Regions from separate parts of the Planococcus maritimus genome, predicted to be linked through region 1. Evidence: riboswitches for the same ligand, from Rfam matches in the RefSeq annotation. Region 1 holds a riboswitch; each other region holds the start of a gene.
The links. Region 1 has a riboswitch for thiamine pyrophosphate ahead of BBI11_RS08715 (YkoF family thiamine/hydroxymethylpyrimidine-binding protein). Riboswitches for the same ligand answer to the same signal wherever they lie in the genome.

Region 2: it holds a riboswitch for thiamine pyrophosphate, as region 1 does, so the genes downstream of both, BBI11_RS13620 (lipoate--protein ligase family protein) here and BBI11_RS08715 (YkoF family thiamine/hydroxymethylpyrimidine-binding protein) in region 1, are expected to answer to the same signal.
Region 3: it holds a riboswitch for thiamine pyrophosphate, as region 1 does, so the genes downstream of both, tenA (thiaminase II) here and BBI11_RS08715 (YkoF family thiamine/hydroxymethylpyrimidine-binding protein) in region 1, are expected to answer to the same signal.
Region 4: it holds a riboswitch for thiamine pyrophosphate, as region 1 does, so the genes downstream of both, thiT (energy-coupled thiamine transporter ThiT) here and BBI11_RS08715 (YkoF family thiamine/hydroxymethylpyrimidine-binding protein) in region 1, are expected to answer to the same signal.

What each region holds. Positions count from the first base shown of each region.
Region 1 covers NZ_CP016538.2:1,729,043-1,736,885, forward strand. The annotation lists gene BBI11_RS08685 (amidohydrolase) at 1-371, opposite strand, end outside; gene BBI11_RS08690 (M20 metallopeptidase family protein) at 383-1,558, opposite strand; gene BBI11_RS08695 (hypothetical protein) at 1,726-2,535, opposite strand; gene BBI11_RS08705 (protein adenylyltransferase SelO) at 3,017-4,477, shown strand; gene BBI11_RS08710 (hypothetical protein) at 4,531-4,743, opposite strand; TPP riboswitch at 4,926-5,030, shown strand; gene BBI11_RS08715 (YkoF family thiamine/hydroxymethylpyrimidine-binding protein) at 5,111-5,713, shown strand; gene BBI11_RS08720 (ECF transporter S component) at 5,706-6,287, shown strand; gene BBI11_RS08725 (ABC transporter ATP-binding protein) at 6,274-7,710, shown strand; gene BBI11_RS08730 (energy-coupling factor transporter transmembrane component T family protein) at 7,691-7,843, shown strand, end outside.
Region 2 covers NZ_CP016538.2:2,750,606-2,758,448, reverse strand. The annotation lists gene BBI11_RS13655 (VLRF1 family aeRF1-type release factor) at 1-814, shown strand, start outside; gene BBI11_RS13650 ((2Fe-2S)-binding protein) at 848-1,528, opposite strand; gene hmpA (NO-inducible flavohemoprotein) at 1,629-2,810, opposite strand; gene BBI11_RS13640 (RrF2 family transcriptional regulator) at 3,026-3,460, shown strand; gene BBI11_RS13635 (pyridoxamine 5'-phosphate oxidase family protein) at 3,489-3,911, opposite strand; gene BBI11_RS13630 (hypothetical protein) at 3,973-4,203, opposite strand; gene BBI11_RS13625 (STAS domain-containing protein) at 4,338-5,357, shown strand; TPP riboswitch at 5,510-5,616, shown strand; gene BBI11_RS13620 (lipoate--protein ligase family protein) at 5,705-6,544, shown strand; gene lipA (lipoyl synthase) at 6,541-7,485, shown strand; gene pepT (peptidase T) at 7,611-7,843, opposite strand, start outside.
Region 3 covers NZ_CP016538.2:2,531,624-2,539,466, reverse strand. The annotation lists gene BBI11_RS12705 (DUF6359 domain-containing protein) at 1-2,210, shown strand, start outside; gene BBI11_RS12700 (S1C family serine protease) at 2,370-3,482, shown strand; gene BBI11_RS12695 (GNAT family N-acetyltransferase) at 3,681-4,667, shown strand; TPP riboswitch at 4,873-4,974, shown strand; gene tenA (thiaminase II) at 5,064-5,753, shown strand; gene thiM (hydroxyethylthiazole kinase) at 5,746-6,507, shown strand; gene thiD (bifunctional hydroxymethylpyrimidine kinase/phosphomethylpyrimidine kinase) at 6,497-7,375, shown strand; gene thiE (thiamine phosphate synthase) at 7,350-7,843, shown strand, end outside.
Region 4 covers NZ_CP016538.2:971,679-979,521, forward strand. The annotation lists gene BBI11_RS04775 (MDR family MFS transporter) at 1-160, shown strand, start outside; gene BBI11_RS04780 (DEAD/DEAH box helicase) at 269-1,426, shown strand; gene BBI11_RS04785 (aminopeptidase) at 1,426-2,649, shown strand; gene BBI11_RS04790 (SGNH/GDSL hydrolase family protein) at 2,662-3,597, shown strand; gene BBI11_RS04795 (M20 family metallopeptidase) at 3,865-4,947, opposite strand; TPP riboswitch at 5,087-5,186, shown strand; gene thiT (energy-coupled thiamine transporter ThiT) at 5,396-5,857, shown strand; gene map (type I methionyl aminopeptidase) at 6,019-6,771, shown strand; gene BBI11_RS04810 (tryptophan-rich sensory protein) at 6,816-7,556, opposite strand; gene BBI11_RS04815 (M3 family oligoendopeptidase) at 7,742-7,843, shown strand, end outside.

The DNA.
Region 1 (7,843 bases):
TCTATTGGCAAGGCATCGATATCAAAACGATAGGCAAAATTCGGTCCTTGCCTGCCGGTATCCAGTACAGCGGCCAACCCGGTATGTCCACCCTTCATGTGTTCCAAAAACGCCTCCGGCACGCCATCATCGAGCGCACGCCGTTCTTGCTGTTTTAAAAACGGTTCGACCGGCACGCCCATGCGCTCATCGCTCTTTAGAAAATCGGTGCCAAAGGAGAGCTCAAACCCTTTTTCCGCTAATTGCACACTCAGCTCGTATGTGGTCACGTACTCGGCAAATCCGATTTCAGGGTATTGATGCCGCCTACGTCTTTGGCTGATGAGATATGGTTCGATTTCTTCCATGAATCGGTCAATAGCATCTGCCATGTCGATTCCTCCTATTCCTTCAATTCCGCGAGTACATCAAGCGCTGCTTGAGCCATTAAGCCAGTGCCGATCGATAAAGACTGTTCATCGATCATGAAGCCGGGGTCATGGAGTGGTTTTTGCTTGTCTCCAACGGATGTTCCAAGCCAGTAATAGACGCCCTCGTATTTTTTCAGGAAGCGCCCGAAATCTTCGCCTGCCATACTGCCGATCACTTCCGGCACAGCAGCTTCACCCAATTGTTTCTTTGCGGAGGCACGGACTACTTCAGCCCAGCGTTGCGTATTAACGGTCGCCGGATAACCGTCCGAATAGTCGATTTCACACGTGCCGCCCATCATTTCAGTTGAGCCTTTAACAATTTCGTGGAAACGTTTTTTTAATAATTTCTTCGTGTCATCAGACAGTGAACGAATTGTGCCTTCGAGGACAACACTATCTGCCACCACATTGTAGCGGTAGCCACCGGAGATCTTGCCAATCGTAATGACGCCAGAATCCATCGGGTTGGCGTTTCGGCTGACAATGGTCTGAATCGCTGAGATCACTTGATTGGCGATCACGATAGCGTCTACTGTTTGATGCGGCATCGAGGCATGGCCACCGGCACCGTGGATTGTCACTTGAAAACGGTCCGAGTTCCCCATGATTGGCCCGTTAATAACGCCGACTTGCCCAGCAGGAAGCCCTGGCCACACATGTTGCGCAAGCAAAACATCCGGTTTGTAACGATCAAAAATACCGTCTGCCATCATCTGCTCGGCCCCGCCAGTCGGCGCATTTTCTTCTGCCGGTTGAAAGATAAGCAGTACCGTGCCGGCTATATCGTCTTTTTGCTCTTGCAGTAATTTTCCAACCCCCAGCAACATGGCGGTATGTGCATCATGTCCGCAGGCATGCATTTTCCCATCAACTTTGGACTTGAACGGAACATCCGCCTTTTCCGTAATTGGCAAAGCGTCGATATCGGCGCGCAAGCCGACTGTTTTCCCAGGCCTCGCCCCTTCAATGACAGCCAAGATGCCCGTCTTTGCATATCCAGTGAAATAGCGGATGCCGTATTCGTCGAGTTTAGCTTGTATTTTTTTCGAGGTTTCCGTTTCTTCGCCGCTCAATTCGGGATGTTCGTGTAGATCTCGACGAATGGCGCGAATGTCTTCAAATAATTGTTGTGCTTGTTGTTTCATAACCGTCACCTGCTTTTTGTATTTAAGGAAATAAACCTTAATCATTCCGTTAATAGAAAGTGTACCGTATATTGCCTTTAAAATACTAGCCCCTTTTTGATTTTTCTGAATATCCATACAATAAAAAAGAAGCTCCCGCTGTTGCGGAGGCTTCTTTTGATGCCATTTTATGGTTGTTGTGCGGATGTTCCGTATAGTGCCGCCAACTGATTTTTGTGCTGTTCGATAGAAGAGAAAATCGAAAAATCGTGCACCTCATTGTATTTGACGCCAAGCGTTTCCAGATATTCTGCCAGTTCAGTATAGAGTTTGTCATAAATTTCGATAAATGACGGATCGGTGAGTTCGCTGATCGTTTTCATATGGTCATTGGCCTGTTCCGTTTCGCCCGCTTGCCGCAGGGCATACAATTCGCTTAAGGTATGGATTATATGGCGGAAGGTCGCTGTAATATGCGAGGGGGAGAAACTTTCTTCCTTTTTCGCCAGCACGAAAGGCAAGCTCTTCAAAAACAATTCCGCCGAACCTTCCAGCCTATAGCGAATGACCGAACTGTGGACCTGGCAGAAATACGTTTGCCAGCACCGGTAACTATCGCTTTTATCCAAATCTCTCCACTCTTCGTGGCGTCTTATGTCCATGTTTTGCTTAAAATGTTCGATCGTTCGGCCAATGACAAAGGCAATCAACTGGATGGTTTCATCTCCGGAAAGTTCAATACCGATAATGCTTTTGACGCCGAACGGATGATGGACCGCTTTCTTTCCATCAAACTCATCGTCCATGATGCCGTATTCGGTAAAAATCGTATGGCTAAAATCTTTACGTTCATTGTAAAAGACGAGTAGTTCAATTTTGTCTTTAAAATTGAACGGCTTATACGCTGTTTTCGCTTTTTTCACCATTGCCGGAATATCCATTGCCGGCTCTCCTTCAGTCAATTCAATATAGCGGATTCCTTGCTCCGTAGTTTTCAATGGTTTGACTCCTTCTCTTCATGTCCGGTATTCGCTTGTTTTCAAATTTCTCCATTTGCCTATAGTCCACTTTATTACGAGAAAAAATCTTCTCAAAAACACAAGCCAGGTTTTGCCGCCTTTTTTTATCCAGCACGAGCCTTTCCTTATACCAGCCTGAAAAACCGGACATGGCTTCCTCATGTTTTCGTTATAGTTAACTGTACCATTTGATGTGCATAGAATGAAGTTTTATAGTCTTTCAGCACCCTATTTCACTGCTTTGACACATTATTTCTGTTTTTCAGTTGATTTTCTCCTATTTAAACCAAGACAGTCTGTATTAAGACAAATACTTTAATTAAAATTTCCGCTTTTGCAATAAAAAGATGAGAACTATTCCATTTATCCTCGACAACCCGCTATGGTTGTTTCACGGTTTTTATTGTGGCTATAATAACAGAAACAATAGGCACAAAAATTGATAGTAGGAGGCGCTTTCATGAACGACACAATGATCGGGTGGAACTTGCAGAACAGCTATGCAAGCCTGCCGAAAACTTTATATGCCCCGATGCAAGCCAATACAGTCACATCCCCCAAGTTAATCTTTGTCAACAAAACCTTAGCCGCAGCTCTCGGCCTAGATCCTGAGCAGCTAGACAGCCCCTCTGCTCTTGATGTTTTTGCCGGCAATCGATTTCCTGAAGGCTGCTTGCCGCTCGCCCAGGCATATGCCGGCCATCAATTCGGCCAATTCACAATGCTTGGTGACGGCCGCGCGATGTTGATAGGCGAACAAATAACGCCAACTGGCGAACTGTTCGATATTCAATTAAAAGGTTCCGGCAAGACCCCTTTTTCCAGGAGCGGGGATGGCCGGGCAGCACTCGGTCCTATGTTGAGAGAATACCTTATCAGCGAAAGCATGCATGCACTCGGCATCCCATCGAGCCGCAGTCTTGCCGTAGCCACTACAGGCGAGAAAATCCAGCGCTATTCTGCAGAACCTGGTGCCATCCTGACACGAGTGGCCTCGAGCCATATCCGTGTCGGCACTTTTCAATTTGCTGCAAAATATCGCTCGACGGAAGACTTGAAGGCGTTAGCGGATTACACGATTGAACGCCATTTCCCAGATATTACGGGGCCAAACCGCTATATCGAATTATTCCGCCAGACAGCACAGCGACAAGCTTCTCTTATCACGAAATGGCAGCTTGCCGGTTTTGTCCACGGCGTCATGAATACAGACAATATGGCAATCAGCGGAGAGACGATCGACTACGGACCGTGCGCTTTTCTCGACCATTATGATGAATCGGCGGTGTTCAGCTCGATTGATGCCGGCGGACGCTATAGCTACCGCAACCAACCGCTTATCGGAGGATGGAATTTGGCGCGTTTTGCAGAATCCTTGTTCCCGCTCTTGGATGACATTCCACAACAACAAGCTTTGTCTTCCATGCAAGATGCGCTCGAGGAATACGTAAGCTTGCAAAAGCAATGGTACCTAACGGGCATGCGTGAAAAACTCGGCTTGTTTACGGAAACGCCAGAAGATGAACAGTTGATCGACACCTTGCTCGAATTGATGCAGCACAAGCAAGCAGACTTTACCAATACTTTCCGAGCCTTGACCTTCGAAGCCGTCGAAGAGCCAGCATTGGCAAACGACCCGGCTTTTAAAGAATGGCACAATCGCTGGACAGCCCGCCAACAGCTAGAGGGGCGTTCAAAACAAGAAATTCTCGAACTCATGAAGAGCAAAAACCCAGCTGTCATCCCGCGCAATCACCGCGTTGAAGCTGCTCTTGAAGCCGCGGCGCAAGGCGATTACAAAGTGATGGAGAAGTTATTGGACATTCTACGGGATCCCTATGGTCATTCAGACGAGCAACAGTCCTTTGCTTCCCCGCCGCCCCCTTCAACGCCGCCATACCAAACCTATTGCGGCACATAGAATAGAAATGGAAAAATCCCCTGCCGAATAGGCAGGGGATTTTCTCGGTTCGCTTACTGGTCTTCTGTTACTTCAGTGACGCTGACCATTTTGACTTCGCTCATTTTGAATTGGTAATACGTGTTATGGTCGCCGATGAATTCACGGAAATCGTCCGCATCCAATCCGCTCACTGCTTGTTTCGGGGTATCGGCTTCGACTGTGCTGACTGCTTCGACGCCTGCACCGAAATGATAGACGACACGAAATTTTTTTGTTGATTCCATAGTTATTGGATTCCTCCTCAAATGCTTATCTGTTATAGGTTTACCCGATTTTTTAGCACGTATTCACATCCATGGCGATTTTCTTGTTTGTGATGAATTTTTCAGAATCGCTTTACTTGGTGAAAGGTTTGCCTTACACTTTAGCCATCGGGAAAACCCGACACCAAAAACCGCATACCGTTTTTCTGCACTGGGGGTGCATATTTTGCTGAGATGAGAGCTATTGCTCCGATCCCTTATGACTCGATCAGGTTAAGACCTGCGTGAGGAAGTGCGGTGACTTTCCGACATGACTTTGAAATATGGAATAGTGGCTGCATCTTCACGGATGCGGCTTTTTTGTGCATATTTTTAGGAGGGATTCCATATGGAACCATATTCATGCGGCACCAGCCCAATCGTCGGATTTCGCTTTTCCTTGCATCCGATGAGCGGCCATTTTATCAGCATTATTAAAGGGGCGTTAAAAGAAACCGACACGTCCCACGTTTGGATGCAGACCGATGATGTCTCGACGGTCATCCGCGGCAAACAACAGCACGTGTTCAATGTTGCAAAGACATTGGCGCTCCACGCCGCGAAGACAGGCGAACACATTGCCTTGTCCGGCACTTTTTCAGCCGGATGTCCAGGTGATACGGCAGGTGATGTGTATTTAGAAGCACCAGATGAACCCGTGAACCAAGACAGCACCGAGCAATACGTGTCGTCTCAATTTGCTCTATATCCGATGAACAATCCCGACTATATGGCAGTCATTTACCGCGAAGTAGAACGTGCCAAAGAATTTGGCGTCTGGAACGATTCCATGCATTACGCGAGCGGCATCCACGGGGACATTCATGAGGTCTTTTCTTTTTACGAAGCGAGTTTTTCAGAAGCACGTTCTGATCAATACCCGCACCTCGTGATGACCGTCTCCATGAGCATTAACAGTCCTTCCCACACCACAGGTGATCCACATGCTTAAAGGCTGGAAACTAAAAGAAATTGTCTTGATGTCCTTGTTTGGCGTCGTCTTCGGCATTGTATACTTGCTGTTTTTACATATCGGCAATTTATGGGCAGGCATTATCGGGCCGCTCGCCTATGAGTGGATGTTTGGCATCTGGTTCATTGTCTCCATCATCTCAATGTACATCATTCGAAAACCTGGCGCCGCTTTATTGCCTGAAACCTTGGCGGCTGCCATTGAAGTGATGCTCGGCAATGCCATCGGGCCAAGGCTCATTTTGTCAGGCATTATTCAAGGGCTCGGTGCAGAAGCGGCATTCGCGCTTACTCGCTATCGTCATTTTCATTTAGCCATTTTAATGCTTGCAGGAGCCGGCGCTGGTGTTTTTAGTTTCGTTTATGGCTATTTCCTATCGGGTTATGCCGCCTTGGACCCTTCTTTTGTCGCTTTGATGTTTACGTTGCGCGTGTTGAGCGGGGCGATTATCGCGGGCATTGGCGGCAAATACATCGCCGACTCACTGCTTGCGACTGGCTCACTCCGAGGCTATGCCATCGCGAAAGCGGAAAAGAGTGATGCCCGTGCTTGAGCCAATTTTTCAAATCGACGGTTTCAGCCTTCGCTTTCCGGACTTGGCGGAGCCGACCTTGCGCCATATCACGCTCGCAATCCATCCAACAGAGCGACTGGTTATTACAGGGCCCAGCGGTTGCGGCAAGTCTACACTTCTTTATGTACTGAACCGGCTATACCCGCATAATTGCGATGGCGAGGTGTCGGGATCTGTCCGGATCTTCGGGCGTTTGGCACAGGACTATGCCCCTGGTGAAGTCAACCGGAAAATAGCGACGGTGTTTCAAGATCCTGATAGCCAATTTTGCATGCCGACGGTTGAAGAAGAACTGGCATTTACCTTGGAGAATCTTCAAGTGCCCCGGCAAGAAATGCCACAACGCATCGACCGAATCTTGCATTTGACGGGCCTCGAGGATTTGCGTCACGGGGTCATTCAAAGCTTCTCGGGCGGAATGAAACAGCGTATTGCCACGGCCTGTGCACTGATCATGGAGCCTGAATGTCTATTGCTCGACGAACCGCTTGCCCACCTTGATCCGTTGACGGCTAAAGAATTTGTCTCTTGGTTGGATCATCTCCAGCAAAAAAGTGGCATTGCGGTCGTCGCTGTCGAACACAAACTGGAATTATGGGGTTCATTTTTTGACCGGGAAATTGCCATATCGGAAAATGGCGCCATCCGAAAAGACCAGCTGTTCACAGAAAGAGACGCTCCGATATTGCCAGAACGGACATCAGCAATCCGCCAAGAAGTATTGTTCGAGGCATCGGACGTTTGTGTCTCCTATGCTTCGAAATCGATCCTTCGAAATATTGGTCTCCAGCTACGCTCTGGTGAAATCACAGTCATTGCTGGGCCAAATGGAAGCGGCAAATCGACCTTACTGAAAGCGCTATGCGGCATCTTAAAAATTGATACCGGAACGATCACTGGAACGCGTGCCGGATTTGTGCCTCAGTCGCCCGAGCAATTGTTTTTGTCGAAAAGTGTAGAGGGAGAATTAGCATATTCAGGAAACTGTTCTGCCGAAAAGCTGCGTTATTTAATGACTGCACTGGATTTGGAGTCAATCGCTCACGCCCATCCATTTTCCGTAAGCCACGGCCAAAAGCGCCGTGTGGCCATCGGCGCGATGCTCGCTGACGAGCGTCAGGTGCTCTTGCTGGATGAACCGACCGCTGGACAAGACCTAAAGGCATTGACGGAGCTTTACCGCCAAATCGAAAGCCGCGCGCAGGATGGCTGTGCCTTGGTCGTAGTGACGCACGATATGAATTTTGCCTCGGGCATTGCGGACAAAGTCCACTTGATGAAAGACGGCCGATTGTCTGGTCCTTTTCAGCCCGAGGAACTTTTTTTAAACTCGACGCTGTTGGCGGAATACCGGCTGCAGGCCACAAATAAGGGGGGCTATCATGCGCCGGCTTTTGCATGAAATGAATCCAAGCGTGAAGTTTTTGGCTGTCACAGCTTGCATATTGACACTGGCGTTTTTCTTTAACCCGTGGACTCCTCTATTGTTTTTTGCGGGCGTCGTCTTGCTCCAGCTACTGCTTAGCCAAACCAAC
Region 2 (7,843 bases), 1.0 Mb from region 1:
CCGCTGTGTGTTGAGTGTATATCTCAATACCAACCCGGCTGACCGTGAAGCACAAAACGGGGCCTGGAAGATTCAGTTGAAGAATGGACTAAAGCGCATTGATGAGTATTTGACCGCCTCTAAAGACGAAAAAGAACTGAAAGCGTACAAAGAATTACGCAAGAAAGTAGAAAAGGAAATAACGGACAATCAAGGCGACCTCCAAAAGGGTGTCGTTATTTTTGCATCCACTCAAGACGATTTATTCTGGGTCAAGCATTTGCAGATTTCCGTCAAAACCGACTTCCAATGGGAAAGCAAACCAGCGCTCGACCAATTGCGCTATATTTACAAAGCATATCCGTACGCGGGCGTGATCTTGCCGAGCTTTAAAGGCATCCGTGTGCTCGATACATCCGTTGGCATCGTTAATGAAGAAGTCTATTATGAATTTGACGCAGGCCTTGAAGTCTGGACAGAACAAAAAGGCGTCAGAAGCTCTGGGCGCATTCAAGGACGCAGCGGCGCTGGATCGACTGGCGGCGGGGCTGCTGGTGGAAACAGCCCGGTCATCGGTGGCAGCGGCGGAGGAAGCCCGACCGACGAACTGGACCACCGCTTGAAAGAAAATTTAGACCGTTTTTACAAAGACATGGGCTCGAAGATTGAGAAGCTGAAAAAAGAACGGCGTTGGGAAGAAATCCATATCATTGGAGAAGCTGAGCACGCTCAGTCGTTTGCTAAAGTGCTCCACCAAAAGCCGAACAGCTGCATCCATAAAAACTTTATTAACAACAGTGCGGATAAAATTTTGCACGAAGTATTTGAAAAATAACAAAAAGCTCTGGCGCTGATGCCAGAGCTTTTTTTAATGGGGTTGGGGGCAGAAAGTACAGGTTTCAAATGAATCCAACTCTTTGTACAGACAGCAGGTTTTACGCATCGGCTCGGAAACAGCCCGTTCAAGCGGTACGGTGCCGATGAAAGTTTGCCACTGCGACTTGCGCAGCGGTTTCCAGTTGTGATCATCCATCAGCCAGTCGATATCTTCAGCGACGGTGCGTGGATATTGCCTCTGAAGTGTAGCGTAATGCCAGGCAAGTGAACCCAGTACATTTTCCCAACATGTAATAGCAGAGATTTTTGCCTGGCGGCGCAATTGTTGGAGCAGCGCGTCCGTCTGCCCGATTAATACATATTGGAAAGCCTCGTGTCGTTGTTCAGCCGGTATTTCGACAAAATCAGCAGCACTTACGTGAAACGAAATGAGCGGCAAGCCGTAATTATGTATTTTGCCAAAGCGCAGGTTTTCAGGAGCTGTCTTGAAATAGCCACCGTACTGGTGGATTAAGTTGAATTGGGCTGTCACGAACAAAGCGAATTGGCGAAAGAAATAGGAGACTGCGACTCCGTTGTTCTCCGTTCCACACCACTCTTTTAACTCTTCTATCAACAGCTGGGAGTTTGAAGATAAGGGATGGGCAGGAAGGCGGTCGACGATGACCGATTGCATTTGAAGTGAGTGCTTAGCGGCCATAGGCAAGTGCATCACGATTCCCCCTTTTCTCACCATGCTACCGGAAGAGCGTAAAACTGCCAAGCCACAATAAAAAAACGCTTCGCTCATCAGCGAAGCGTTCTTTTGGCAGTTAAACCGTTTGAAGCGTGATTGCGGGGCCGAAAAACTCGTAATGGATCTGCGCATCGGTCATGCCGATGACGCGCAATTCGCTGATCATTTTTTCCATGAAAGGTACTGGCCCGCAAACGTAGACTTCACCGTTTACATCGATCATGTCTTCCAATAATTCACGCGTGATATAGCCTTGCGGATCATCGGAATACAAAGTTTTGTATTTAGCATTGTCCATCGTCGCGACGTATTGTTGGATATCCTTATCGAAAGCATGCACGGTTTCGTTGCGTGCTGCGTGCAGGAACGAAACCGGGCGTTCTGGCGTTTGTGTGGCAACAGTTTCGAACATGCTCATCATCGGGGTGATCCCCACGCCGCCGCTGACGAAGGCGACAGGTGTGTCGCGCTTTACATCAAGCACGAATTCGCCGGCAGGTGCGCTCACTTCAATGGTGTCGCCTTCTTCCATTTGCTCATGTAAATAAACAGAAACTAGACCGTTCGGGTCGTTATCGGCTTCGCGTTTGACGGAAATGCGGAACTCATCAGGGCGAGATGCTTGGGACAGGCTATATTGGCGGTTAAACAGGAATTCTTCTCCGGGAATCGCCAGTCGAACTGTAATGTACTGGCCAGCATCATAACTAGGCACATTGTTTCCGTCTGCGGGTTTTAAATAGAAGGAAGTGATGTTGTCGCTTTCTTTCACTTTTCGTGCGATCGTGAAGTCTTTGAAGAAACTCCAGCCATTTTCTTGTGTTTCTGATTTTTCATACATGCCATTCTCGATGCTGATGAAGACATCGGCAATAACGCCGTATGCTTCTGCCCAGGCATTGATAATTTCATCCGTCGCCGCATCGCCAAGCACTTCTTCAATCGCCTTCAACAAGTATTCGCCAACAATTGGATAATGCTCAGCTTTAACGCCAAGACTAACGTGTTTGTTCGCAATCTGAACAACTGCTGGAAGAATGGCTTCGAGATTATCGATATGGACAGCGGCCGCATAAACAGTGTTGGCTAGCGCCGTTTGCTGGCGGCCTTGTTTTTGGTTGGCTTGGTTAAAAATATTTAAAAGTTCCGGATGCGCGTTGAACATATTATGGTAAAAAACAGTGGTAATGGTTTTTCCGTGTTCAGCTAATACAGGGGCAGTGGATTTGACGATGGTTCTTGTTTGTTCTGATAACATAGTCAATCTCTCCTTTTGTTTTCTATAACCACACTATAAACCGAAAAATTATTTAAAGATATATTTAAAATACATCTTTAAAATTTAGACACATTTCATTTCACAGAAAAGTCACACACGTAATAACAGTTAAAAAAGCTGGGATTCTGTGGGCGCGTTTTCTTTTCAGGAATTATAGCGGCGCGTATAATAGACAAACAGGGAAGGTGAGACCGATGAAATTAACGATGTATACGGATTATTCATTGCGTGTCCTCATTTATTTGGGAACAAAAGAAGAAAGCAAACTGACTACCATTCAGGAAATTTCGGATGCTTACCATATATCGAAAAATCATTTGATGAAAGTCACGTTTGAACTTGGCAAAGCGGGATTCATCGAAACGGTAAGAGGTAGAGGCGGGGGCATGCGTCTCGCAGATCTCCCCGAGAATATTAATGTCGGGGCGGTTGTCCGGCGGATGGAAGAGGATTTTCACTTGGTGGAATGCTTCAATCCTGAGACCAATACATGTCCAATCTCGCCAATCTGTGGGCTTCGTGGTGTTCTAGGCAAGGCATTGAATGCTTATTTAGCCGTATTGGATGAATACAGCCTGCAAGATTTGCTGTTCAATAAAGAAGGATTGCGCGACTTGCTGCGCACGTAAAAAAGCCTCCATGATTGGAGGCTTTTGTTTACAGTTCAATCGTTTGTGGATCTTTGCCTTTACGGTTCATCAAACGGACACGTGTTGGTGTAATTGCTAAGATAATTAAGTTCGGGTCTTCAGGACCGTCGAACCAACCGTTTAAATGTTCATTCCATACTTTATCAATCAATTCTTGGTCATCTCGCAACGACATCTGTCCCTCGATTTCAAGGAAGCTATCGCCGATGCCTTCACCTTCATAGCCAAGCAGGATATGGGCGTTCGGGTTTTGTTCCAGCTCATCCACTTTTTGTGTTTGCTTGCTAGTCGCGGTGTATAAAGTAAACTCATCGTTGAAGAAGGTCATGTAACGGGAATGCGGCTTATTTTCTTTGATGGTCGCCAAGGTCCCAATCATGCTGTCTTCCATGATTTTTAATGCTTGCTGTTTTAGTTCTTCTTGTGCCATTTCTATCTCTCCTTTAAGGTAAGTCTTTTAAAATACTGTCTTTAAAAGCCGTGAGGGTAGATCATTCTGGATGTTTTTCCTCGCTGGCTGAATCATCTTTAGTGTCGCGCGGATTTTTTTCGTTTTCCATATCCTGTTTCAAGTCTTCTAAAGGAATGGAGTCCACGTTCATTTCTTCTTCATGCATTTCGGTCATGGTTTCTTTGTCCGTCTTGATTTGCTCAGGATTATCCATTGGAGCCCCGTCGCTTGATTTGCGTTCCTTTTCGTTGAAACGTTTTTCTTCTGCCATCGTTAGCACCTCTCCTTTAGCGTTCTTCTCCTTCTATTCCTTAATCGGCATGCTTTAAAACATTAGAACTTGCTGGAGATCGTCGGCTGGCGTATGATAATTTAATAGTTCAAAATAAGGAGGCTGGCTATACAATGACGCAACAACCGAAGATAAATGTGGGCGGGCTGGATTTTGAATGGGACCTTTCGCGAGGGCGTTTTCTGTTTGAAGGACAGAATTCCGTGCTGTTTTGGACATCGACAGCAATGAAAATGTTTTTCGATTCTATCGAAGAAATTTCGGGTGAAGATGCGGCTGCTGTCGTTTTAGAGTCAACAGGATTTCGCCAAGGCCAAGTAGTGGGAGCCTATTTCCATAACATGGGTGGCATATCTGCAATGAAAGCATCTGAACTCATTACTAATACATATGCATCAGCTGGCTGGGGAGTAGCATCTATTCACAATTTGGATGAATCGGCAGGAACATTGGAAGTAATGTTGAAAGACAGCTGGGAATACCAAATTAATCTCGCACAAGGCAAAAAGACCGGTGGCAGTTTTTTGCCGGCTCATTATGCCGGCATCTTTAGCTCTCTTTTAGGGCGCAGTATATGGTACGATGTCGTCCATTCGCAAATCGAAGGGCACGACGAATGCTTAATTCGTTATTTTCCATCGGACGAAACGATTGAAAAGAATATTCATACGCTCGCACGCCGCAAGGAATCAGAAAAAATCCGTGAACTGGAGCAGCTCGTAGATGAAAAGACAGCAGATCTTCACGCCATGATCAGTGAAATTTCCTCGCCGCTCATCCCGGTACTAGAAGATATTGTCGTCGTCCCGCTTCTTGGCCGGTACGATGAAGCGCGTGCTGAGGAACTATTGGTCAAAACACTTGAGAACCTGCCGAAATACAAAGCCCATTATTTGCTGCTCGATTTGACGGGGCTGAATGAAAGCTTTAACCAACATACAGCGATGCTGATTGAAAAATTGGGCTCTGCGGCTTCTTTAATTGGTACAAAGACTATACTAGCAGGCATTTCGCCGCATACTAGCATGACGATTACAGAAGCAGGCGTAGACCTTTCAAGTTACGACTGCTTCCGCACGCTCCAGCACAGTATCCATTTTGCACTGGCGCAAAAGGGTAAAACCATTATCTAAAGCAACTCTCCCTTCTCCTGGATATCGGAAATGGGAGAGTTTCTTTTTGTATAAAAGCGAGTCCATAAAATCCTTAAATTGATAAAGAAAAAACTATTTTGTATATTGTGATTTTTTCGCGAGAATGGTAAACTCTAGGAGAACTATACATAGCTGACCACTGGGGGAGCCGGAACTGACTGGCTGAGACGAGCGAATGCTTGGACCCCTTGAACCTGATCTGGACCATGCCAGCGGAGGGAAGTGGTACGTATGCTTTCTTTTGCCTGCATACACCGCTTTCCCATGGGAAAGCGGTGTTTTTTTATGCACTCGGGAGTCATGCATAAGCTGAGAGGAGTTGAGATATTTTGGATGAAACATGGGGCTATATGGAGTCGGGAGTTTGCACGCCGGCCTACAATATGGCAATGGATGAAGCCTTGATGAATTGGCAGCGCAAGACTGGCATGAAACCAGTCCTTAGATTTTATGCTTGGGCGCCAGCCGGAATTTCAGTGGGATTCTTCCAGAAACTGAATGGCAGTATTGATCTTGAACGTGCTGCACAATTGGGAATTCCTTTGGTCAGGAGACAGACAGGCGGCAAAGCTGTACTTCACGACCAAGAACTCACCTATAGCGTGGTGATTCCAGAGCAGCATCCGTCCATGCCAAAATCAGTGAAAGAAGCGTATTTGGTCATTTCACGCGGATTGATTGAAGGCTATCGCAATTTGGGAATCGAGGCACAGCTTGCGGCAGAAACAAAGCGTTCGAAACAAGCGTCAGCAGTCTGTTTCGAAGAACCGTCTTGGCATGAATTGACGGTTGATGGGCGCAAAGCAGCCGGCAGCGCACAGACAAGAAAACAAGGCATCATTTTGCAGCACGGATCGATTCCACTCGAGCTGGATGAGAACCGTTTGTTTGAACTATTTGTCTATCCGAACGAAGCCGTGAAAGAAAAAGCGCGCCGAGCGTTCCGGTCACGCGCCGTTGCGATCAATGAGCTGATGGGGGAACCAATAAGTTTAGAAGTAGCCCAGAATGCTTTCAAGAGTGGGTTTGGAAAAGGACTTGGCATACGCTTGGAAAAATTCGAACCGCCTGCTGAATTGCTGGAAGAAGTACGCATGCTCGAAGCCAAATACGCAAGTGAACAATGGAACCACAGACGAGAAGAGAAAGGGGAACTTATGCGATGACAAAGACAAAGCAGCGTGAACGTAAACCCGAATGGCTAAAGGTAAAATTAAATACGAACGAAACGTATAACGATTTAAAGAAATTGATGCGCGAGAAAAACTTGAACACAGTGTGCGAGGAGGCGAAATGCCCGAATATCCATGAATGCTGGAGCGAACGCCGTACCGCGACGTTCATGATTTTGGGCGACACTTGTACACGTGCGTGCCGATTCTGCGCCGTGAAAACTGGGCTTCCGAATGAACTCGATTGGGGCGAGCCAGAGCGCGTCGCGGAATCGACGGAAATTATGAACTTGAAACATGTGGTGGTTACAGCAGTTGCCCGAGATGACTTGAAGGACGGAGGCGCAGCAGTTTTTGCAGAAACAGTGCGCGCGATCCACCGGAAAATGCCGGAAACCACAGTCGAGATTTTACCGTCCGATATGAAAGGCGATTACGAAAGCCTGCACATGCTCATGAGCAGCGAACCCGATATTTTTAACCACAACATCGAAACGGTGCGCCGCCTGACAAAACGTGTCCGTGCAAGAGCAACCTACGACCGTTCGCTGGAATTGTTATTGCGTGTCAAGGAAATCGCGCCGCATGTGCCGACCAAGTCGAGCATTATGGTGGGACTCGGGGAAACGAAAGAAGAGATCATCGAGGCGATGGATGACCTGTTGGCGCACAAAGTCGACATCATGACGATTGGCCAGTATTTGCAGCCGACATTGAAGCATTTGGATGTGGTCCGTTATTACCATCCGGACGAATTCCAGGAATTAAAAGAAATCGCACTCGCCAAAGGCTTTAAGCATTGCGAGGCCGGCCCGATGGTGCGTTCGTCTTACCATGCGGATGAGCAAGTGAACGAAACCGCTGTCCAGAAACGCATCAAATACATGAAAGGCGTCGAATCGACAGGCGCAAAAATCGATCGTATCGAGTTCTGAGAAGAGTGATGGCACTAGGCGAACAGAGAGATACATTCTGTACACACAAAAGCAGCGGCACAGGCCGCTGCTTTTTTATGGAGTCTTATTGAATATTTCCTGGGAAATGCTCAGGGGAAAGCCAATTATTTTGCAGTTTTTGCGACTTCCACAATGACTTGAGTGGCTTTTTCCATGTTCTCTGCAGAGATGAACTCGAATTTACCATGATAGTTTTCGCCGCCCGTAAAGATATTCGGCGTTGGCAAGCCCATATAAGATAGTTGGGACCCATCTGTGCCGCCTCGAATAGGCAGGATATCAGGTGAAATTGCCACTGTCTTCATCGCTTGTTCTGCCTGGTCGACGATTTCTATAA
Region 3 (7,843 bases), 800 kb from region 1:
ATTACTCAACTTATGAAAATGCCAATGTTAATGAAATAACAGGGGTCATCACACATTTCTACAATGGTTCGAATTTTGTCATTCAAGATACCGATGATGATGGCGACTGGACAACATCAGAAGCAATTATCGTCAACAAATCCTCTGCGTCGAGCAGCTTGGCTGTCGGGGATGTAGTATCAGTCGCAGGAACAGTGGAAGAATGGTTCTATAGCGGCTATTCCGATATGAAAGAAAACGATCTCCCTGTCACGCGCATCCGTTCAACAGATGTGGCGAAAACAGGTACAGCGGATCTTCCTGAACCGATTGTCATCGGTGAAGACGTATTCCCGCCTACGCAAAACATCGACAACGACGGCTTGACGGAATTCCAGCCGGAAGAAGACGGCATTGATTTCTGGGAATCCCTTGAATTGATGCGTGTCGGTGTAGCGGATGCACAAATTGTTGGACCGCAAGACTACGGCGAAGTGTTTGTCGTATCGAAAAATGCAACGAACAACGAATTCCATAAACAAGGCGGAATCTTGCTTGAAGAAGACGATTTCAACCCGGAACGCGTAAAAATCCAAACAAGTGAAGACCTCGTCGCAAAAGCAGGCGATACTTTCGCTGAAATGCCGGTCGGCGTTCTCGGATATGGCTTCGGCAACTACCAGATCTGGACGGATATAACGAAAGTGCCGGCAATTGTAGACGGCGGCACACGACCGGAAGAAACATGGATCGAGAATGCAGACGATAAATTGACGGTTGCGGCTTATAACGTCGAAAACTTCTCTGCAGACCCGAGCCATACAACAAACGAAAAAGCACAGCGCATTGCAGAATCATTCGTTAATGATTTGAACTCACCGGATGTCATCTCGATGATCGAAGTTCAAGACAGCGATGGACCGATTGCATCTGGCAACTCTGATGCTACCGCTTCTTATGAGCGTCTTATCAAAGACATCCAAACAGCAGGCGGCCCAACGTACGCTTGGACAGACATCGCACCGGAATACAACCAAGACGGCGGGCAGCCAGGCGGGAACATCCGCGTTGGTTTCTTATACAACCCAGAACGCGTGACACTTGCTGAAGGAACAAAAGGAACGTCTACACAAGACAACTCGTGGACAGAATCAGGCGACCTTGCCTTGAACCCAGGACGTGTCCAGCCAATCCCAATGCCTGGCACGCGCAAACCACTCGCAGCACAATTTGAATTCCAAGGTGAAGAAATTGTCGTCATCGCGACGCATTTGAACTCCAAAGGCGGAGATCAAGGCTTGATGGGGCAAAACCAGCCACCAGAATTCAAATCAGAAGTTGAACGCATTGAATTGGCACACGCCATCAATGGTTTTATCGAACAAGGGCTCGAAATCAATCCGGAACTGAATGTCGTCGTCACTGGCGATATGAACGATTTTGAATTCACTCCGGCACTGGAAGCACTTCAAGGCGACATCTTGACGAACAAAGTCAACGATGTGCCAGAAGACGACCGTTTCTCTTATCATTACCAAGGCAATACGCAAGTGCTTGACCACTTGCTCGTAACGAATAATTTGGCAGAGCACACAGAACTGGATATGGTCCACATCAACTCGATGTTCATGGAAGAGCATGGACGCGCATCAGACCATGACCCGCTTCTGGCACAAATTACATTTGATAAACCACAAGTGCCGGGCCAGCAACAAGCTAAACCGGAATACACGGAGTTTTCAGCGATCGTGAAAGCAGCTGACTTCGATGAAGAAGGCAAGCTGGATATCCATTTCACGGAAGACATTTTCACGCAAGTGCTAAACAGCGGCAAGAATTTGCGTGTGGAATTGGAAGATATGATTTTGACTTTGACTCCGAAAAACTTGAAACAATTGGCACAAAAAACGCCTCAAGGCATGACGCTTTCATTCGAGGCTGATGATGCCAAGCTGGTTGGGTTCCGCCCGACTTTGACTAGCCAGTTTGATATCGCGGTATTGAATGCTTCAGGTACGAAACTGGATATGAAATTTGACGACACGGTGCAATTGAGATTCGCAACTGATGCAAGTGTCCGAGTCCAGTTCGGTTCACACGTCGACAAGCGTGGCAGATGGCAAATCATGAAAGGCAGCAAAAACGGCTCGACCTTCACACTGGAAGTCAAAGAGCTCGGCAATTACACGGTCGTCACGAACAGAGGGCGATTGGTGAAAAACAGAAGATAAGTAAACAGATTAAAGGCTGGGAGGGCATTTGCTCCCCCAGCCTTTTTGTGTAAAAAAAAGTTCTTGCCAAAAACTTATCAAAACAAGGGTTCCAAGCCTTTTCTTTTTGAATTGGGGGTTGCTATAATGAACTCACAATAACGGAAGCGGGTTGAGACGATGGAAAAACGGATGATGCAATGGCTGGTAGTTTTTCTGTCAGCGATGATCCTTGCGGCTTGTGGAGGAACCGATACCGAAGCGCCGCCGGAGACAGAAACAGAACAGGGAGATTCACCGGTTGATACGGTCGCACAAGAAAAAGGCGCCATGATTGCGAATGCCAAAACACATGTCTACACCATCTATACCGATTTCGAACAAGGATCAGGATTTTTGTACAATGACGAAGGGGATATTTTGACGAATGCCCACGTCGTTCGCGATGCGACGTTTATTTCACTCGTCAATAGCGATGGGCAGGAGTTCGCCGGGAAAGTCATCGGCATATCGCTCGATGAAGACTTGGCGCTTGTGCGCGTCGAAGATTTGGCAGGGAAAGACCCGCTCGAACAGGAACTGGAACCGGTGGATAGCGGGACGCCGGTCATCGCCATCGGCAGCCCTGAAAATGCGGCGAACACAGCAACAGAAGGCGAAATTACCAACACGGGGGTCGATTTTTCGGAAGTCTTTGTTTACGATGACCTCTATGAAATGAATGCCCTCATCAAAAGAGGTTCAAGTGGCGGACCGCTGCTGGATGCAAGTACCGGAAATGTGCTCGGCATCAATTCAGTTATGCTCGAAGACAATCCTGAGATCGGCTATGCGATTCCGCTGTATTTGAAAAAAGAGCTTTTAGACAGCTGGGCAGCGAACCCAGATCCGCTTCCGGCTTCGCAATTGGTTGAACCTTCGGTGAAGGATGCCTATTTTGACGAAGCGTTGCTGTCGAGTTTCATCGAAGCCTATTATGATTTGCTGCCGTATTCCATGAACGAAGAAGAGCTCAATTACTACTCCACGTATTTGGTGCCGGGAAGCCAGGCGGTTGAAGCGGTCGACAGCGTCGTCAAAGACTATTCTTCAGATGGCCGGGTGTTTGATTCGGTCGTGCCGGAAGTCAGTGCCGTCGAAATAGATGGCGACCGTGCCTATGTCGAAGCCGGGGCCGTATTCAATTACCATGAAGCGGACGGCGAGACAGGCACAATCGACCATCAACGGCGTTACACCGTGATAATCGATGAGTACGGGGATTACCAAATTGAATATGTAGAAGAAATGTAAGAGCCTCCGATTGTGGGGGCTCTTTTTTTACAGGGCGTGAAAAGTTTACTGCTAGGCTGCTTACTTAACCTCACTTTAACCGGAAGCCATTAAAGTTAGAACGTGAATACAACTTTGAACGTTTGCAACCAAAAAGATGAGGTGAGAACAGTGAGGGATATTTATTTCAGCAAAGCATACGGGAAGCTTTATGAAAAGATGGAAAACGGAAAATGTGTGTCGTTCACTCTCTTTCACAAACTAGGATCAGTCCATTATTTATTTATCAAAAGGGTAATTCCTATCGATTTATCGGGCAGTGGACCGTACTATGATTTGATCACCCCCTACGGATATGGAGGACCAATCGTTGAAGCTGAAGACGCAAGCGATAAGAAAGAATTATGCCAACTGTTTTTTCGTGAGTTTCGCAAATATTGCCAAACGGAAAACATCGTCAGTGAATTTATTCGCTTTCATCCCATATTGAAAAACGCCTCAGATTTTGAGGAATGGTACGCTATCGATTTTATGCGCAACACCATTCAGACGAGATTGCATGACACAGAAGATCCACTGATGACTGAATACACGCCATCGATCCGTCGATACATCCGCAAAGCATTGGAGCAAGGTGTGGAGTATAAAGTGTCTATCCATCCAAGCAATCTCGACCGATTCAAAGAATTGTACTTCCAGACGATGGACCGGAATAAAGCGGATGCATTCTATTATTTTACCGACGACTATTTTGATCAATGCCTCCGCTTACTGGGGCCGCAGTTGCTAGTTGTTGAAGTGATGTGGGAAGGGAATGTCATCGCTATGAGCTTAAATTTTATTAGCAACGGCGCAATCCATGTCCACTTAACCGGAAGTCTGGAACAATACCATCACTTGCATGCGCCAATCATCCTTCAATATGCTTTGCTCTGTTGGGGGATAGAAAATGGGGTAAAACTGATTCATCACGGAAGCGGCCGGACGAACGATCCGGATGATAAATTATATCTCTACAAGAAGAAATATGGTCGGAGCCAAGAGCTTGAATACTACACTGGCAAGAAAATATGGGATCTGGAAGTTTATAATTCGTTATGCATGAAAGTAAATGTGGAAGATGATTGTTCCTTTTTCCCAGCATACAGGAAGGGGCCAATAACCAAGGAAGAAAGTAATGCAGAAAGAGATACTGGTAATTGCTAATAAAGCCATTGATGGATCGCTTACGGGCAAGATCAACAATACCCTTTCAGCGAAGCTTCCCTTATCGAACGGATAACTCATCCAGACTCATCTTAATAAGGATATGACGCTCTAGCTTACTTAATAGGAGGGCAACACGAATTCAAAAAGTTTTGAATTCATGAGCCATCTATGGTATTCTATTGCCGACAATAAAAAAATATCGCTATTCCACTAGGGGAGCCAAGTTGGCTGAGACGGACAAGAGTCCGGACCCTTTGAACCTGATCTGGATTATACCAGCGTAGGGAAGTGGGCGAATTGTGAGCTTTTCTCCAATTTCTTCAGCTGACCTTTATCGCCGCTTCCTTACCTGGGAAGCGGTGTTTTATTTTGCCCAAAAAAGGAGAGAGCGACATGACATTTTGCAAAGAAATCCGGTTGGAATGCGCAGACCTATGGAACGCCAGTTTTGAACACCCATTCGTCAAAGGCATCGCGAAAGGCGATTTGCCGCTAGATGTTTTTAAATTTTATGTAATGCAAGACGCCTATTATTTGACCCATTTCGCGAAAGTCCAGGCAATCGGTGCCACAAAAGCGAAAGACCTCAAGACGACGCAATCCTTTGCGCACCACGCGGAACAGACCTGTGCCGCAGAACTGGCACTCCATGAATCGTTTATGGAATTGCTCGGGGTGACAGAAGAAGACTGGAAGCTATTCGAACCTTCGCCGCATGCCTATGCGTATGTTTCGCATATGTACCGTTCCGCGGAAGGCGATTTGGCGGATGTGCTCGCGGCCTTGCTGCCATGCTATTGGCTATATTACGAAATCGGCGAACGCTTGAAGACCGCAACGCCTGAGGAACCGATTTTCCAGAAATGGATCGGCACTTACGGTTCTGAATGGTTCGGGGAACTGGTGAATGAACAGATCGAACGCATGAACCGCTTGGCAGAAGGCTTGCCGGAAGAGCGGCGCAAGGAATTGAAGACGCGTTTCATGAGAAGCAGCTATTACGAATGGCAGTTCTGGCAGCAAGCATGGACGATGGAAACCTGGGAACTGCCCGAGAAAAAGGAGCGTGTCCATCATGCTTAGAGAGTTGCGTGCACGAAAGCCGTTGATTCATTGCATCACCAATCACGTCGTCTCGAATTTCCAAGCGAACGGCTTGCTGGCGCTCGGCGTCTCTCCAGTGATGGGCGACGAACAACAGGAAGTGGCAGAACTTACAGGGCACGCCGATGCCTTATCGCTTAATATCGGCACCATTACGGAACGTTCTTTCCAGAGCATGCTCACGGCTGGTCATGCTGCAATGAAAAAAGGCATTCCGATTGTGTTGGATCCAGTCGGTGCCGGGGCGACCGTCTATCGTTTGGAAGCCGTCAAGCGATTGTTGACTGAACTTGATGTTACGCTCCTGCGCTGCAACGCCGGTGAGCTCGCGGCGATTGCAGGAGCCGACTGGCAAGCGCGCGGCGTTGATGCCGGAGAAGGCGAAGGCGATTTGGCAGTTATCGCGAAACAAGTGGCTGATGAATACCAAACAATTGTCGCTGTCACTGGAACACGCGATCTGGTGACAGACGGAAAACGCACCGAGTATATTGCAGGCGGAGATCCGTTGATGGCATCGGTCACGGGGATGGGTTGTTTGCTTAGCGCGGTGCTTGCCGCATTTTTGACGGATAAAGAGAGTGGTCAGCTTGATGCGGTCGCTTTTGGCTTGCAACTTTATGCTAATGCAGGCAGCCGCGCGGCGAAAATTGCTTTGCACCCTGGAGCATTCCAGATGAGCTTTTTGGATGAACTCTCAAAACGGCAGGAGGCGCTTGTTCATGGAAACTAAAGCCCAAGTATTGACGATTGCCGGATCCGATTCTGGCGGCGGTGCGGGCATACAGGCAGACTTGAAAACCTTTCAAGAGCTCGGCGTATTTGGCTGTTCCGCCATCACAGCGGTGACTGCACAAAATACGCAAGGTGTCCACGGCATTTACCCAATGGATCGGCAAGCGGTCAAGCAACAGCTTGATGCAATCGGAACAGACTTTGACATTCGAGCAGTCAAGACTGGCATGTTGTTTGATGCAGGAATTATCGAAGAAACTGCACAAGGCATCAAACGCTACGGGTGGGAGCAGCTGGTCATCGATCCTGTCATGATCGCAAAAGGTGGTGCATCTTTGCTTCAGCAAGAAGCGGTCGAAGCGATCACATCACTGCTAGTGCCGCTCGCTTCTGTTATTACACCCAATATTCCGGAAGCAGAAACTTTGAGTGGAATCGATATTACCGACGAGGTGTCGCGAAGAAAAGCGGCAGAAGCAATATTATCGCTTGGTGCGTCATCAGTCATTATCAAAGGTGGGCATAGTACGGACCCTGACGTTGCGGAGGACTTTTATATGGACCAGCAAGGAATGATCATCCTGCTGCGTTCGGAACGCCTCCAGACAAAACAGACGCACGGCACGGGCTGTACATTTTCAGCAGCGCTAACAGCTGAACTCGGCAAAGGCAAACCGGTGGAAGAAGCATTATTTACAGCCAAGGAATTTATCCACTCGGCGCTCGCGCATCCACTCGGCATCGGCCATGGACACGGCCCGACGCATCATGCGGCGTATAACGAATCAAAGGAAAAGGAAGTGGTCCATCTTGTTCGGGAATCCAGCGATTTATTTTCTCATGGGTACGACAAACGCCGGTACTAAAGAGCCGCTCGCACTTCTCAAAGAGGCGCTTCAAGGCGGCATCACGCATTTTCAGCTGCGCGAAAAAGGGAACGATGCGCTCACGGGCGATGCACTGGTAGAATTCGCTGCCAACTGCAAAAGCTTATGCGGTGAATACAATGTCCCGATGTTTATCAATGATGATGTTGAGCTCGCCTGTACGATCGAAGCGGATGGCATCCATATCGGACAGGACGATATGGGCTGCGGCCAGGTAAGAAAGCGGATTGGCGCATCGATGGCTCTTGGAGTATCGGTGCATTCCGTCAAAGAGGCTAATGAAGCGCTGACTTGCGGCGCGACCTATCTTGGCATGGGGCCGATATTCGGGACGCGCACGAAAAGCGATGCAAAACCGCCCGCCGGCGTCGCTGAAATCATAAAAGTGAAAACACAATATCCGAATGTGCCAGTCATCGGCATCGGGGGCATCGAACCGGGCAATGC
Region 4 (7,843 bases), 760 kb from region 1:
AACCATCCCTGCGATGCTTGAAGGCATCAATTTTTCGTTTACGGTATCGACGTATATCGCGCTCGCTGCTTTCCTATTAGCTTTGTTCATTAAAAAGCCCAATCAAAAGGTAACGGAAGCACAGAAAGAACGCGTCTACAAACAACGTTATGCCGATTGAAAAAGTGCGGTTCCTTGAAAAAAGGAGCCGCCTTTTCATTTGCCTGAAAAGGCGGTGCTGGGCCGAATATGGTACACTTAAGGCATTGAAAAGAAGGTGGAATGGCACATGAAATTTATAGAAGACTTAAGCCCTGTATGGCAAGAAAAATGGAAACAAACCGGTTTTACCGAAGCGATGCCGATTCAGGAACAGATGATTCCGGAAATGCTCGCAGGAAACGACATCGTGGCGGAATCGCCGACCGGGTCAGGAAAAACCTTGGCATATCTATTGCCAATTTTAGAGCGCGTCAACCCGAAAAAACCGAATACGCAAGCGATGATTATCGCCCCTTCACAAGAACTCGCGATGCAAATCGTCAATGTTTTGCGTGAATGGACGACGGGAACGGATGTGACCGTCACCCCATTGATCGGCGGTGCGAATATCCAGCGGCAATTGGATAAGTTAAAGAAAAAGCCGACAATCGTCGTGGGCACACCAGGGCGCTTGAACGAATTGGTCAAGACCAAGAAACTCAAGATGCATGAAGTGCGCATTATGGTACTCGATGAAGGGGATCAATTGATGGCACGCGAACACCGCGGCATCATGAAAGACCTCATCGAAAGAACACAGCAAGATCGCCAGCTTGTATTGGTATCGGCGACGATTACAGAGGAAATCGAATTGGTGGCAGAGCGTTTGATGAAACACCCGACACGCCTGCAAGTATCGGCTGAACAATTGCCCAAGCAAGGTAAAGTGACACATTCGTTCATCAAGGTCGATGAGCGCGACAAGACCGACTTGCTTCGCAGCCTATCGCATATGACAGGGGTCAAGGCATTGGCGTTCGTCAACAATCTTGACCAAGTGCTAATGAAAGAAAGTAAGTTAAAATTCCGCGACGCCAAAATCGCGACTTTGCATTCCGAAATGAAAAAAGAAGAACGCAAGAAAGCATTGGATGATTTCCGTAAAGGTGAAACAGCCGTCTTGATCGCGACCGAAGTGGCGGCACGGGGACTGGATATCGATCAGTTGACACATGTCATCCACGTCGATGCTCCGATGACTGTCGAGCAGTATTTGCACCGCTCGGGCAGAACCGGGCGCGCGGGAGCTGACGGGGAAGTGTTGACGCTTCTTGCCTATGCGGATGAAAAACATTATAAGAAATTGACGAAAGAGTTGCCGGGTAAACCAGTACAAAAAATCATGCACGGCGGCGAACTGATCGAAGGCAATAGCAAAACCATCTCAGCAAAGGGGAAGAAATAATGAGCTTCCAAGAAAAATTAGCGCAGTATGCTGAACTGACGGTCCGTGTTGGCGTCAACATCCAGCCGGGGCAGGAATTGCTGATTCAAACAACGACAGATACCGTAGAATTTACTCGTTTGGTAGTTGAAAAAGCTTATGAAGCCGGGGCAAAACAAGTCCATGTCGCTTTTTCAGATCCTTTTGTGATGCGCACGCATTACGAATTGGCGCCGGACGCTGCATTTCATGAGTTTCCTGATTGGACAGTCAAACAGCGCGATGCCATCATCGACCACAAAGGCGCATTCTTGTGGATTGATGCAGAGGATCCGGATTTATTTGCCGGCATTCCGGCAAAACGCCTGAGCGATGGGCAAAAATCTGCAGGAAAAGCATTAGAGCGCTACCGTCAGGCTGTTGGGTCCGACAAAATCGCCTGGTCGATCGTCGCCATCCCTTCTGAAAAATGGGCAGAAAAAGTGTTCCCGGACGAACAGGACCAAATGGAAACCCTCTGGCAAGCGATTTTCCAAACCGTGCGCATTGGAGATGGTGACGCGGTCGCCCTCTGGCAAGAGCATATCAAAAATTTGGAACAGCGGGCAGCTGCTTTGAATGAGCGACATTACCGGAAATTGCATTACCGTGCACCGGGAACCGATTTGACGATTGGCTTACCGGCGGGCCATATGTGGATGACCGGAGCTTCCCACACGCCAGACAATGTGCCATTTATCGCTAACATGCCGACAGAAGAAGTATATACCGTGCCGGCTAAACTGGAAGTCGAAGGCACTGTGCGCAACACAAAGCCACTTGTGTATCAAGGCAATATTATCGATGGCTTTACCTTGTATTTTGAGAAAGGTCGCATTGTTAAAGCCCATGCAGAAGTCGGACAGGAGCTGTTGGATGAACTGATTTCAGCCGATGAAGGGGCAGCGTACTTGGGAGAAGTGGCGCTAGTACCAGTGGAATCCCCGATTTCTAAGTCTGGCGTTTTGTTCTATAACACCTTATTCGATGAAAACGCATCGAATCATTTGGCCATTGGCGACTCCTATCCAACTTGTCTCGAAGGTGGAACAGATCTCGAGCGCGATCAATTGCAGGATTATGGATTGAATACATCGATTGTCCATGAAGATTTCATGATTGGTTCGAGCGAGATGGACATTGACGGGATTACAGAAGACGGCACAACCGAAGCCATTTTCCGACAAGGAAATTGGGCATTCTAACGAGGTGACTACATGAAAAAGACGATGAGTTCAGTGGCGGCGGGGCTGTTGCTAATAGCTATGGGCACCACCGTATCGGCAGAGCCGCAAATACCTGCTGCTTATGTGGCCATCGGCGATTCACTGGCGGCAGGCCAGACGCCGAACCGGGCAATTGACAGCGGTTATACAGACTTGATTGCACAGGAATTGACACGCAACCAGCCGCTTGCCTTCTATTCGAAAAGTTTAGCTTTTCCTGGCTTCACCACAAGTGACGTCCTAGAAAGCATTGAATCGGATGAGGCAAAAGAGCTGCTGGGTTCGGCAAATATCATCACGGTGTCTGCCGGGGCGAACGATTTGCTGCGACTTGTCCAAGCAACTCCAGCTGAAGGAGCTCTGAGCTTTGGCGAGATTCAGGCAGATTACGCATTGAATGGGGCCCGAGAAAACGTTGAAACCATTCTTTCCGAACTAGAAGAGCTTGCACCGTCAGCCGACATCTATGTAATGGGCTATTATTTCGCTTATCCACATGCCCGTGACAGCCAAAAGCAAGGGACGGCTAAGCAGTTGGAGCAGTTAAACGCAATCCTTCAACAACAAGCAGAACAGGCGGGCGCGACATTCGTCGATGTATCCGACCGTTTCGGCGAGGATGCGGTGGAACTCGTCCCGAATTCTGGAGACGTCCATCCGAATATGAATGGCTACCAGGAAATGGCGAACGCGTTTTTCGACCATTATGGGGAAGGGTTCCAAGTAGAAGATGCTGAACTTCCTGAACTAGCACCTGTGAGTTTCGAGGAAATTCAGCAAATGCAGGAAGAGGAAGCAGATGAAGGCGAGGGGACGCAACAACAACCCGCCTCAGAGGATGCTTCTAGCGACGACTCTGCTGCTAAGCCTTCCGAAAGCGAGGAGCTGGATTATCTAGCGATCCGTCAGGCATTGCCGCTCATTTAGCATGTAAGCAATAGAAAAAGGCCAGAGAAAATGATTCATTTTCTCTGGCCTTTTATCGTTCAGCGGCTTTTTCGCGAGTCGCTGCGAGTATCGTTTTCATTAGTTGTGTTGTTCTTTTTTCGGTTGTTTATTACTTTGCGGATGATCGGGTAAGCAATCGGCCCGTATTTAATCGCAGATCTGACAAGTCTTCCAATCGCCATATTTATCGCTCCATTCATCTATTCGTATTGAGGTTTAGTAGTGTTTTCCCGGGTCTTGTCTTAATTAAACATTCGCCGGGGCAAGGGCATGCGCTATCAAAATATCTTTAAAGGAATGGACACTAGAAATGGAGACGTATTCTGCGTTGCCATGCCAGTCATCTCCACTCGGCCCAAATTCGATTGCGCCTTGACCGCCGATTTTTTTGGCATAATGACGGGTGTCGGCAGCCCCGTGCTGGCCGAACAGCACCGGCTGTTCCGACAGCTTCGTTTCGACAGCTTTCTTCAAAGTTTGGATATACGGATGATCGCCTTTCGTCGTCAATGCAGGGGTAGAGCCGCCTGCTTGGAAATCCATCTCGACAGCTAGCGTTTCGGCAAGCTGTTCCATCTGACGAACAATCTCGTCTTTGTCCTGGCCTGGCATAAAGCGGATATCATAGGCCATCTTACACGTGTCCGGTACTACATTATAGCGATCACCTGCATCGATAATTGCTAAGTTAACAGAAGCTTGCTCATAATACTCCGTCGATTCTTTGCGGAATGGCAAATCTTTCATGCCAGCATGAAATTTCATCGCAGATTCAATAGCGTTGATGCCTTCCCATGGACGCGAGCCGTGTGCTGGTTTGCCTTTGAATGTCATATCCATTCTTAATATACCTTTTGATTGCAACCCGATCTTCAAATGGGTCGGCTCGCCGCAAATGACAAAATCACCATAATGGCCTTGATCGACAAGCCACTCTGAAGTGTAATGCCCACCGGTTTCTTCATCGGTGACGATATGTAGATGCACTTCACGTGGTAACGCGGCCGCATCAAGTTCAACGAATGCTTGCATCATTCCTGCGACACCTGCCTTCATATCAGCAGAGCCACGGCCATATAGTTTGTCGCCGTCTTCAATCGGGGAGAATTGCTCTTTACGCCCCGGCACGACGTCGACATGGCCGTTCCAAATGATCTTATCATCGCCTCGCCCTTTAGCGGCGGTCAGCATCAGGTAGCCATCGTTATCATGAACTTCGACATCTTCCCCGTGAGCCTTAAGCCATTCTGAACAGAACAACAAGGCTTCGTTTGCCCCTTCTTTTGTATCGCTTTCAATCTTGATCAAATCCTTTAATAAATCAATCATTGAACCGGCAGTTTTCAAGCTGCCTCCACCACCTTCCGCAAAGTTTGCTAATTCCTAACTACCCTAATCCGTTTAGCTGAAACAGCCTTGCAAGCCAAGCGGGCGTTGTGTACAATACACATAATAGCGGAATAATTGTATACACCACAAGGGGAGCTTTGGCTGAGAGTGAACGAGTAAGTTCTTACCCTTCGAACCTGTAAGGTAACACTTGCGCAGGGATGTGGATGGAAAACCGGCCCGAGCGGCGCCAGGATCTATCCTGGCGCCGTTTTTTTATGGTTTTGTAAAACGGCCCTTCTGGTGATGTGCAAATCCAAAAGGAGGCAGTTTGAATGAGAAATAAACGTGTATTGTTAATGGTCGAAATTGCAATTTTTGCAGCTCTCGGCTTTGTCTTGGATTTTGTGGCCTTTCGCATGCCGCAAGGGGATCGGTCAGCTTGGTCATGATTCCGATTGTGCTAATGGCATTCCGCAGAGGCGTCGCAGCAGGCGTCGTCACAGGCCTACTTGTCGGCTTATTGCAGATTGTGACGGGTTTTATCTCGGTAGCGCCGTTATCATTCGGCTTTGTGGTCATGCAAGTCATCTTGGATTATCTGCTGGCATATGGCGTCGTTGGCCTTGCCGGTTTGATGCGCGGCCGTTATTTAGAGGCGGTACGGGCGAAAAAGACTGGCAATGTCATCATCATGGTTGCACTTGGCGTCTTGATTGGTTCGTTTCTCCGTTATGCGATCCATGTTATTACGGGAATCCTGTTTTTCGGCATGTTTGCTGATGGCAATGTCTTTATCTACTCAGCGGCTTATAATGCTACTTACATGATACCGGTCGCAATCGTCGCGGCCATTGTCTGTTCGTTGCTATTCTTGACAGCGCCGCGTCTGACGCAGCCAGATTCTTGATCGAACCCGCCTAGCGATAGGCGGGTTTTTTTATGGATAACATGACAAATTCCCGTGTTTGGTTGAAGTTTTACGGTATTGCTTTTGGAAGGTGTGAGAAGCGAGAGCGGCTTATTCTATGTTATAATGCTCAAATAGAATAGTGTGAAAGAAGGGTATTTATGATAGCGACGAATGAAAAAGATATTGAAGGCTTGAAAAAAGCGGGACAGATGGTGGCAGAAATCCGAGAAACGATGAAAGCCGCCGTGAAGCCTGGCATTACGACAAAAGAACTCGATGAATTGGGCGGGCAGCTATTCAAGGAATGGGGCGGCGTCTCTGCTCCTAAATCGGAATACGACTTCCCTGGTTATACGTGTATCAGCGTCAACGAAGAAGTGGCGCATGGCATTCCAGGAAAGCGCGTCATTAATGACGGCGACATCGTAAATATCGATGTCTCCGGATCGTACGGTGAATATTTTGCCGATACGGGCATTTCCTTCGTGGTCGGCGAAGGGCATGAAGCGAAAGAAAAGCTTTGCCAAGCTGCAGAATCTGCCTTCGAGCGAGCTATGATGAAAGTAAAAGCCGGCGCTAAATTAAATCAGATCGGCAAAGCAGTGGAGCGCGAAGCGAAAGACCAAGGCTTGTTTGTCATTAAGAACCTGACTGGCCACGGCGTCGGAAAATCGCTTCATGAAGCGCCGCAATATATCCTTAATTATTACGATGCATGGGAAACAACGATTTTGAAAGAAGGCATGGTGCTGGCAGTCGAGCCGTTTATTTCCCAAAAGGCTGAGCATATTATCGAATCTGGCGACGGCTGGACCTTTATCACACCGGATCAATCGCTGGTTGCCCAGATTGAACATACTGTACTCGTCACTAAAGGCGAACCGATTTTGCTGACGAAACTGGAAAAATAAATCATCGAATACAAAAAAACAACCATCAGCCGATGGTTGTTTTTTTATGGCGTTATAACCGGTTTTGACGGTTTTTTCTTGATCAACAAAATGCCCGTTAGCAAAACGCCGCTCAGGAACAAAGCGGCCGTGCTGACTAGTAACTCATCCATGCCGTGGCGGACGGCAATTGCAACGAACGCCCAGATAAACACCAAAGTCAGCGGAATATCTGAATGGTGAAAGCGGATGTGAAGCGCAAGTGCAGTTGCGACAGTCAACATAATAACTGTCCATAATTGATCACTCAGCCCCCAGCCGCTCCAGCTATGGACAGTCAGCACGTAGCTGATATTGGCAATCGTCGCCACACTGATCCAGCCAAGATTGACGGAAATCGGCAAGCGTTCCATAAAGCCCCGTTGGTCGTTGCCATATTCCAAATACAAAGCGATCAGCGACACTAAATAGGCAATCATCGCAGCGATCGACCAAATAAAGAACTCATAATGCCAGCAAAGCAGCCAGGCAATATTGAAAACAGCGCTCAAGATGAAAAACAGTGAGACTTTTGCTTGTGGGTGCACGCCTTTTTTCAAGCGCAGCCAAAAGCCGATGATCCAAATAGCCAATAAGATGTAGATAATGGACCAGATGGAAAATGCATAACCGGCCGGCGTGAAGAGAACCGGCACACGGTCGGAGATTTCACCGGTAGTCTGACCGTTGATCGGCAGTATATTCGCCAAGGCATTCGTGGTGACGACAGCAATAAATGCCAGCGTCATCAGCAGTACGCGAATCATATGAAATCCCTCCTCAAATATCAGTATAAACTCGCCAGCCCACACCACCAACAAGAAAGTGCAGGAAGTTTTTGAAAAATGGCGATATCGTGAAAAGTACAGGGCAGTCGCCGTTCCCGTTCCACATAGGGAAATGTTATACTTATTCATGTATTTAGAAAATTCGTAAACGCAGGGGGAGAAAAATGACCAATACATATCCGGAAGTATGGGAACTTGATAATGTGTTTTCAGGTGGCAGTGATTCAGCTGAGTTGAAAACGCATCTCGAAACGACAGCGGAAAAA